3 regions of the Sporomusa sphaeroides DSM 2875 genome follow, and region 2 is predicted to be linked to each of the others. Evidence: riboswitches for the same ligand, from Rfam matches in the RefSeq annotation. Region 2 holds a riboswitch; each other region holds the start of a gene.

Region 1 (3,278 bases), 1.2 Mb from region 2:
ATAATTACTCCCACCAGGCCTGCCATTGACAAACTGCCTACTTTTGTCAATACATCCAGAGGATCCTGTTTATCAGGCTCATTTACCACCCAGGACCGCCGGATAATCACCCGCTCACGGCCGGTGAGGTTTTCCAGCGGCTGTTCACTATAGCAGGAGGCAACCGCCAAACCGGAAATTGTGCCGGCTATGCCCATTTCACCCAGTCCGATTACCTGCACACCGCTGGCGATGGCCTCTGAAGCCGTTTGGATTCCCACCTTGACGGCCTGTATTGTTTGCGTTCTGGTTAATGCCGGACCTTGCAGCATATTTGCCGTACCATAAGCAATTTTTTCATGCCGGACTTGCGCGTATGGCGGCAGCCCGGCGGCAACGCCGATATCCACCAGGACCAGCTTGGCCTGCGCATGTTCGGCAAAGCTGTTAATCACAGACCGGCCCTGGCAAAAATTATTAATCTTTTGGACGGTTGGTGTTTGCTCATATCTGCCTCTGGCTGCCAGGGCGGCTTCGCTGTCGGCAGCCATAATGATAATGCTTTTTTCCAGATTGCGGGGACGGGGATGGCCTGTAACCCCAGCCAGCTGCCGGGCAATATGTTCAAAAGAATGTAAACTGTTAAGCGGCTTGGTGAGGTTATCCAATCGCAGTTGACAGCGCTCCATCGCCTGCTCATCCAAGGGTTTGATGGTTGCCAGAATATCGTTAAACATGAGCCTGCCCTCCCCGGTTACTGTTATCAAGCAAGGTAACGGCTGCCTTCAACATGTCAATGGCGACTGAAGCGCCGATGCCTTCTCCCAGCCGGACCCCCATGTCGACAAACGCTTCCCGCCCCAGACAGCGCAAGGCAATGATATGGGCCGGTTCACCGGATAAATGGGACGCAAACAGGTATTCTTTGCTTACAGGCTGGATGGCATGGGCAATCAAAGCCGCCGCCGTGGTATTAAGGCCGTCAATTATGACAGCACAGCGATTAGCGGCAGCACCAAGAACAACCCCGGCAAGGGCTCCGATCTCAAACCCGCCAACCTTGGCCAATACATCAAGCCCGTCTTTGGCATCCGGTTTATTAACCGCCAACGCCTGGCGGACAATGGCAAGTTTTACCTGCATGCGGCTGTCCGATATGCCGGTCCCCCGCCCGGTAATCTTGTCCGGCTCCAGGCCGGTAAACGCACCGACAATGGCAGCACTGGCCGTCGTATTGCCAATGCCCATTTCCCCCAGGCTAAAACAATTGTAGCCTTCACTCACCTTACTGTTGACAATCTCAATCCCGGTTTCGATTGCCTGTACAGCCTGCTCCCGGCTCATGGCCGGCCCTTGGGTAAAATCCTGAGTCCCATAAGCAATCTTCCGGTGCCACAGTCCGGGAACATAGGATAAGTCACCTGCCACCCCAACATCCACCACCACCAGGTCAGAACCGCTGAAATTGGCAAAAGCGTTGGCACTGCCCCCTTTGGCGATAAGATAATTGGCCGTCATATGCATAGTAGTTTCCACCGGATAGGCACTGATACCCTGCCGGGCAACTCCATGATCTGCAGATGTTACCACCATGCAGCTGCGGGGCAGGCGCGGCTCGGTCTCACCGGTGATGCCTGCATACTGTCTGACCATGTCTCCCAACCGGCCAAGGCTGCCTGCCGGCTTGATCAGACTATCCAGCTTATCCTGTACCTGCTGAATAATCACAGTATCCGGGGCAGTAATTTTCACTAAGGTATCTTGCAGTAAACTCATAGCAACCTCCCATTATGTTAAGTAAAGAAAACACGGCTTGCGCCAAACCTTAGGCAAAAAACAGGGGGCAAAAATAAAAGGCTCTTTTGGGCAATCCCAAAAAAGCCTTCTTTTCCATGAAGGATGTAAAACGGTGTAAGGCAGGTCTCCTGGCTCCCGGTTCATCAATACTTACGCCTTCCCCTTGACGAGTGGCCTGTGTAAGCTCTCCTCCGGTACAGTGGCGGGCCCGCGCTTATGTATGGTGTGGCCATACTCAGACTTCCCTATTCTCCCCCGGTAGTAGTACCTTGTGTCACCATCTAATCTCAAATTTTAAGTGACACAAGATACTAGCCGGCGGCACCTTAACCGTATTATGCAAAATTTCCTTAATTATAACAGAGTCCTGTAAATACCGTCAATATGAACAGGCCGGGAATATTCCCGGCCTGTTTTCTGAAAGCATGATTATCCGCAGAACCTGGCTACGGCTTAATGGTGTCTTTAAAGACTTGCTTGCCATCTTTCATTTCAATAATAACGGCATTTTTCTCTGCATCATGGGTGGCATTTAAGGTCGTCGCACCAGTGATAGCAGCAAAATCTTTGGTGGCGGCAAGCGCCTCACGGATCTTAGCCGGCTCCACACTGTTAGCGCGTTTGATGGCGTCAATCAGCAGATTGGCGGCATCATAACCCAAAACAGCCAATGCATCCGGCACTAATCCATACTCTTTTTTGTAAGCTTCAACAAAAGCTTGTGAGGTGGGACTGGTGTTATCCACCGAGTAGTGGTTGGTAAAGTAGGTGTTATTTAACGCGGCGGCTGTGCCAATTTCTATTAGTTTAGGCGAATCCCAGCCATCACCGCCGATAATGGGAACAGTAATGCCCAATTCGCGCGCTTGTTTTACAATTTTGCCTACTTCCTCATAATATCCGGGCACATACAGCACTTCAGGATTAAGGGCTTTTATTTTGGTTAAAATAGTCTTGAAATCCTGGTCCTTTTGCAAATAGGCTTCTTTGGACAAAACCACGCCGCCGCCTTTAGTAAAGGCCTCTTCAAAGAAGGTGGACAGTCCTTTGCTGTAATCACTGCTATTATCCACTAAGATAGCGGCCTTTTTAAGGTTTAAGCTATTGAGGACAAAATTAGCTCCTACCGTCCCCTGGAACGGATCAATAAAGCAGACGCGGAAAGTATAGTCTTTTACCTTATTGGTTTTTTCATCCACCGTTACTTTCGGATTGGTTGCCCCTACTGCTAAAAGCGGAACTTTGGTTGCTTCAGCTACACTGGAGGCAGCAATGGCGTTCGAACTGGCAAACATACCTGTGATGGCGACTACCTTGTCCTGAGTTGCCAGTTTGGTCATAGCGTTGGCGGCTTCAGAAGGTTCACTCTTATTATCGGCAACAACGGCGGTTATTTGTTTGCCAAGCACTCCGCCTTTGGCATTGGCTTCTTTAATAGCCATTCTGGCACCATTAGCAGAAGAAGTACCCATGGTTGCGTTACCGCCAGTCATTTCATTTAG
Region 2 (3,278 bases):
ATAAAGTGTTGATGACAAGTACAACAGCACCAAAGAAGTACCATAGATGATAACGCTTAGTAAATGCCATATACTTCCATTGTTATAGACTGATACCGTAAGCACACCAAGTCCGATTAGTGCAAAAATCGTTCCCACGCCATGTGTAGCAGCATTCAATATTTCTTCTAGATTAACTTTCGCGGTCATTGCATTCTTTACCATCTACTCATCCCCTTCTGTGATTTATTGTCCATGGTTATTATCTCTTTCTGCTTCAAATTATAACCGAGGACACATGGCGGCTACTTTACCTTTGGAGTCCCCTTTACAGGTAATTTCAATATTATGATTGAAGGAATTAACGATTCCAAATCCACGCATTTCTGAGCAATCTAACTGCCGTTTCTTTGAAAAGAGGTTCCAGGCAATATATGGGCAATGTGCTGAGTCGGCATCTTACTATGAAGCGTACACAAAACGAGGAAATTTTGCAAGACGGCATCAAGGATAACATTCCGTAAACCGCTTGTTTGCCAAAAGGCTGCGTGAGTGTGTGCGGCTGTAAGAAGTTATTTTGGTTTCTCGAACACCCAAGTTACGATAGCATTTTGCCGCTGTCCCTCTGGGGCTTACTTGCATATCTTTTCATAGTATTCCTCATTTTCGATTTATCTTAATCTTAACTTGCTTCTCAGAAAAAATCTCGAGGAGAACAAAAGGCACCCGCAGAGTATCATCTATGGTTTATGTTTTTCTCCCCATTGACATATTAGTTCCATCAAAGGATAAAGTGATAGCCCCTTTTCAGATAAGCTGTATTCAACTTTTGGGGGAATCTGAGGATATTCTTCACGTGTGATTAGGCCATCATTTTCTAATTCTTTCAGTTGTACACTCAGGGTCTTATGTGAAATTGTACCGATCAGTCGTTGTAATTCATTATATCGAATTGGCTGTGCTTCAGCCAGCCAATACAAAATGACCATTTTCCATTTGCCGCTGATCATTGATAAAGTATAACCAAAGGGTGTATCTTTCAAGCTGTTGATTGGGCGTTGTTCTCTCATGCTCATAGTATCACTTACCTTTTCACCAGTATGCGGCATAAAAGTGCATACTTCAAGTTATTTCCTTTTCATTGTAAGATATAGCTATACTTAATGTAAAGGAGCAGAATGCATGAACAAGTGTAAAATTGAAGTTATTAAAACTACATTTGATGAAGAATTAGCGAGAGCCTATGGCTGCAAGGGACTGGGGAAATGTCCAATGCATAAAGTTGGCGATATCTATTATGGCGATTACGCTAAACCGGAAGGGCTATGTGATGAAGCCTGGAAAGCCATGTATCAATATGTATTTGCCCTGGCACATGGGAGTGATATTTTTTATTATGGTGATTGGATCGATAAGCCTGGAGTGGCAATCTGCAGCTGTAATGATGGGCTAAGACCAGTTATTTTCAAGATCACAGCCACAGATCAGGTATCAAACAAAAATTAGCAGCAAACCAATATAAGTAACCATTCTTGATTTTGGACAGTGCTTTTGAGAAAGTAAGGCAAAAATAAAGTTATTGCCTAAAGTGTATTTTTATGTTATTTTTATAGACAATACAGTGAATCGGTAAATATAGGTTACAATTGTATATTGTAGAAGCAGGTGCCCTCCGGGGCTTAATAGGGAAGACCGGTGAAGACGGATGCTTGGCATCCTTCGAGTCCGGCGCGGTCCCGCCGCTGTAACGGTGAGTTTTGTCTCCATGATGCCATTAGGATCAACATCCTGAGAAGGCGAGGCAAAGCGATGAACCGTAGCCAGAAGAACTGCCTGTTTAGCAATCACCGAATATGGATAGCTGCTGTTGTCTATCCATGGAACCCGCGAGCGATGGGGAAGGGGATTTTTGCATATGGCTGCGCCGTATTGAAATTCCTGACGTATTGTCAGGAATTTTTATTTACGGGACAATATGTGGACAAAGTCTTCCGCTTACGCGGAGGACTTTTATATTTATTACGTAAGTGCAATCGGGCTTTATTGGACAGATGGCGCCGATTGCAGAAGGAACAGGAGTGATGGAGTATTCTTAAGCGACAATTGTTGCAGCGGCTTTTTCAAATCGTCATCGTACTTTTTGGTATTAGTTTTTTAAGTTTTCTGCTCATTTATCTGGCGCCCGGAGATCCGGTGCGGGCCATGTTCGCCGTTACCGGCAATATTCCATCAGAAGAAATACTGGAAGATATGCGGGAACAAATGGGGCTGAACCGCCCGTTTCTGGTGCAGTATGGACATTGGCTGATGAACTGCCTGCAAGGAGACTTTGGCACTTCTTATTCTCAGGGCAAGCCGGTGTCCGAGATGCTGGCGGTGCGGGTTCTGCCCACATTGCAGCTGGCGCTTTTGTCCCTGGTGATGATGCTGGTGATGGCGGTACCGGCAGGAGTGCTATCGGCCTTGCATCAAAACCGGTTTTTGGATTATTTTATCCGGGCGGTTACCTTCACCGGCATTTCTTTGCCGAATTTCTGGGCGGGGCTGCTGCTCATTTACTTTGTGGCGCTTAAACTGGAATTGCTGCCGGTTGTTTCCACCGGCATGGGCTTGCAGAAGATGATTCTGCCAGCCTTTACCCTGGCCTTTGCCATGGCAGGGAAATATGCGCGTCAGGTTCGCGCGGCTATATTGGAGGAAATGAGTCAGGACTATGTCTATGGAGCTTTGGCTAGAGGATTATCGGAAACAGTTGTGCTGTGGCGGCACGTTATCCCCAATGCCATGCTGCCGCTCTTAACGCTGCTGGGGCTGTCCCTGGGTTCACTGCTTGGCGGCACAGCGGTTGTTGAAGTCATTTTTTCCTATCCGGCACTGGGCAGCCTGGCCATCAACGCCATTACGTCGATGGACTACCCCTTGATTCAGGGATATGTCTTGTGGATTGCCCTGATTTATATGATCGTTAATTTGGCAGTGGATGTTTCTTACAGTTTTCTGGATCCACGCCTCAGGAAAGGGGTATAACCGGCGATGGCGCGGAGCAGATGTCAATTTTACATATTTCTGGCCTTGGTGTTAGGCATCGTGGCAGTGGCGGTGTTTGCCCCGCAGATTGCTACCCATGATCCGGGACAGGCTGTGTTGACTGCAGCCAACAAACCACCGAGCAGCGAACACTGGTTTGGCACCGATCGTATGGGGCGGGATTTGTTCTCGCGGGTTATTTATGGTACCCGCACCTCGCTGGCTTCGACTTTGGTTTTAGTGGTAAGTATCTTTACCGTAGGCGGTGTGCT
Region 3 (3,278 bases), 370 kb from region 2:
TGAGACTACACCGAGAAGAAAGCCGATAATCCCGGAAAATACCCAGGCAAGCCCCATTAGCGCCAGCGAGGTTTTAAACCGTTCGCCGATTACCTCGGTCACCGGCTGACGATAGGTAATCGAGGTCCCCATATCCCCCTCGAAAAGGTGTCCGGCCCAGATGAGATAACGCTCCATTGGCGATTTATCCAGCCCCCAGTAAGCAATGATATTGTTTCGCTGCTCCTCCGAGACACTTAAATCACCGACATAAGCATCAACAGGATCTATGGGAGATGAAGCAATAAGGATAAAGCTAACCATGCTAATGGCAATCAGTAAGGTCGTCATCCTGACAAGAGTCATCCCCCAATATTTCAAGGTGCCTGTACTCATTGAATTCTCCTTTACGCCATTGATTTAGCGTGACCAGCTATTGCCATGACCACTCAGCCAGGTTCTCGACAACAGGAATCCCCTGACTTCTGACATGAACTCTTTGCTTGCCGATATCCAGCCCATCTTTAATAAAGTAGGTAAGACGGGTATTAGCGATCCAGAGATAAGGATAATCTTCTTTCATGCCGGTAGTTCCATCCCATTGAGCCAGGCGCCAGTATTCGTCAACTTTATCACTGCTGGTAGCCGCCAAGGCCTGGTCGATATACATATCAACCTTGGGATTGGCATAAGAGGAAGGATTGCCGATGACACCTTTGCCCATCTGTGAAGAATGGTAGTAACGATATACATCCATTGGGTTATGGCTGCCAAAAACCCAGCAGGTGGGTGTTGCCTGCGCTAGCCGGCATTCGTTCCAGGGAGCTGCTTTGGGAATAATATTAATCCCAAGTTTTTTGGCATCTGCCGCAACGGCGACAACGGTATTATACCGTTGCAGATCATTACTCCGTCCGGTAACTACAAACTCGGCCTTAAGACCGTTTTTCTCCCGGATGCCGTCGCCATCGGTATCAATCCAGCCGGCATCTGTAAGAATTTTTTTGGCTTCTTCAACCTGATTGTCGGCAAAGGCCGCCTGAGCATTGCCCCAAGGCAGGGCGGCCGACCAGCCATAGGCCGGGTCCCCGATTCCATTAAATGCATTTTGAACAATCAGCTTGCGGTCAATGCCAATATTCAATGCCTTGCGAATAGCCCAATCGCTGGTAACATTATTGCCAATTACTTTGCCATCAGCGGTTGTTGCTTCTTTCACCATCGGCAGGTTAATCACCAGACCGGTAACAGTCTCAAGCTCTGCCAAATGCATGCCTGCCACTTTTGTTTTGGCAAATTCCGTTTCAACCAGGACCAGATCGAGTTGGCCTGATTTTGCCGCAGCCAGCGCGGCTTCTTCATCCAGCTTCAAGATAGTTACTTTTTTCAACTTCGGCTTTTGGCCGTAATAATGTTCATTGGGCACCAATATCAGCTGCTGATCTTTTTGAAATTGAGCCACTTTCCACGGACCGGATGCCAGCGGATTGTCCCCGTATTTCTCATTGTAGGCAGCCTGAGAGATAATCCCTATGGTGGCAGTGGTTGAGGTAAATACCGACCAGGGTTTATTAAGAGTAAAAACAACCGTATAGTCGTCCACCGCTTTGACGCCGGCCAGCATGGTCAGATCAGCGGCAGAACCACTGTCTTTTGCTTTTGTATAGGTGAAAACCACATCCTTGGCAGTCAACGGCGTACCGTCAGCAAATTTGGCGTCCTGGCGCAAATGATAGGTATACATCAGACCGTCTTTACTGATCTCATATGCGGTTGCCAAATCTGTTTCCAGTTCGCTCTTTACATTATATTTCAGCAGTTTACTGTGAAAAATATCCGGTCCCCAAACACCATAGCCGGCAATAGGGTCATAGCCTCCTGCCGTCATATTCACGCCAACTGAAATTACAACCTCATCCTTTTTGGCCGGTCCTGCCGTTTTTTCAGACGAACAGCCTGTCATCATAAAGACAAACATAAGCAACAGCCCAACAATTTTTTTCATGCCGACTCCCCTTTTTCCTATTCATTGTCTACTTTGAGCAACGGTTGTAAACATGCAAAAAGGCTCTTCCTGAAATTCAGGAAGAGCCGCACGCAAGAACTAATCCACAAATGGTAAAAACCAGCACAGATCGATTAATTGCTCTACATAATCCCCTCCCCATACCACGTGGGTGAAAAACGGTGATTGTCAGCTAGGCAGTTCTCCTGGCTCCGGATCATAGCTTGCTTAAACCTTCCCAGGATACTTCATCCCAGTGGCATATCTTAAGCCTGCTCCCCATTACAGTGGCGGGACCGCGCCGGTATTGCACCGGACTTCCCTATTAAGCCCTTGCGGGCACCTAACTCAACATTATGAAATTGCCATACTTATATGATTCATACTACAAAAAAGCAGCTATTTTGTCAATACTAGACAAAGTACAACTCTTAGGGATTGAGCAAAGGCAACAATCACTTAGCGCGTTTCAGCATATTAATATCAGCTTCCTGCTCAAACACACGCTCGTTTAAGACGTCCATTTTAGCTTCAATGCGCGGTATGGCCTCCATTTTTTTGCCCAGGAGATGAACCATGCCGGTAAGCCCCTCGAAGCCGCTATTAACTTGGGTTTCCAGACCGTTTACTTTGGCGTCCAGACTATTTAGTTTTGCCTCCAGGCTATTTACCTTTGCGTCCAGACTATTTACTTTTGCCTCCAGGCTATTTACTTTCGCCTCCAGGCTGTCCATCCTGGTTTCCAGATTATCTACCTTGGTTTCCAAACGGTCCATCCGTTGACACAGCTCTTCAGTAATTGCATTGTTGTGCCCTACCATGTGAATAAGCTGCGCCAGCATTTTTTCCAGATGATCAAACCTGTCTGCGCTCATCCTGTCACCTCGCCGTACAAATCCCTTTTGGATCTATTTGCTCATTAACTGTATTATAAGCCATTATTATAAGACAAACAATAAACGAGACTTACCTTTTCTGGATTTTCTTTAATACATCATTAGTGATATCTTTGCCGCCATAGATAGTCGCCTCCTGGTCTACTACGGCACTTAATCCCTGGGCATCGGCTATCTCCTTGATGACAGCATCAATTTGGACAGCAATAGCGTTCAATAGCTCTTGCTGCTTTAATTCCAGCCTTTGCCGCAGCTGCCGGTCCAGGTCCTGTTTTTCTTTATCACTCAAGCCGGACGATTTGCTTTCAAATTCCTGTTGAGCCTGCTCATTTTCCCGTTTAAGTTCTTCAATGGCTTTAGCCATATCCGGGTGCTGGTCTAATAAAACATTATAATTT

Evidence for each region. Region 2 has a riboswitch for cobalamin ahead of nikB (nickel ABC transporter permease). Riboswitches for the same ligand answer to the same signal wherever they lie in the genome.
Region 1: it holds a riboswitch for cobalamin, as region 2 does, so the genes downstream of both, cobT (nicotinate-nucleotide--dimethylbenzimidazole phosphoribosyltransferase) here and nikB (nickel ABC transporter permease) in region 2, are expected to answer to the same signal.
Region 3: it holds a riboswitch for cobalamin, as region 2 does, so the genes downstream of both, SPSPH_RS03245 (ABC transporter substrate-binding protein) here and nikB (nickel ABC transporter permease) in region 2, are expected to answer to the same signal.

The regions. Positions count from the first base shown of each region.
Region 1 covers NZ_CP146991.1:4,146,744-4,150,021, forward strand. The annotation lists gene SPSPH_RS19130 (nicotinate-nucleotide--dimethylbenzimidazole phosphoribosyltransferase) at 1-716, opposite strand, end outside; gene cobT (nicotinate-nucleotide--dimethylbenzimidazole phosphoribosyltransferase) at 709-1,755, opposite strand; cobalamin riboswitch at 1,878-2,063, opposite strand; gene SPSPH_RS19140 (ABC transporter substrate-binding protein) at 2,223-3,278, opposite strand, start outside.
Region 2 covers NZ_CP146991.1:342,967-346,244, forward strand. The annotation lists gene trhA (PAQR family membrane homeostasis protein TrhA) at 1-204, opposite strand, end outside; gene SPSPH_RS01485 (winged helix-turn-helix transcriptional regulator) at 720-1,055, opposite strand; gene SPSPH_RS01490 (TIGR04076 family protein) at 1,162-1,485, shown strand; cobalamin riboswitch at 1,626-1,830, shown strand; gene nikB (nickel ABC transporter permease) at 2,068-3,006, shown strand; gene nikC (nickel transporter permease) at 3,013-3,278, shown strand, end outside.
Region 3 covers NZ_CP146991.1:717,616-720,893, reverse strand. The annotation lists gene SPSPH_RS03250 (ABC transporter permease) at 1-375, opposite strand, end outside; gene SPSPH_RS03245 (ABC transporter substrate-binding protein) at 413-1,984, opposite strand; cobalamin riboswitch at 2,164-2,346, opposite strand; gene SPSPH_RS03240 (coiled-coil domain-containing protein) at 2,440-2,859, opposite strand; gene SPSPH_RS03235 (OmpH family outer membrane protein) at 2,951-3,278, opposite strand, start outside.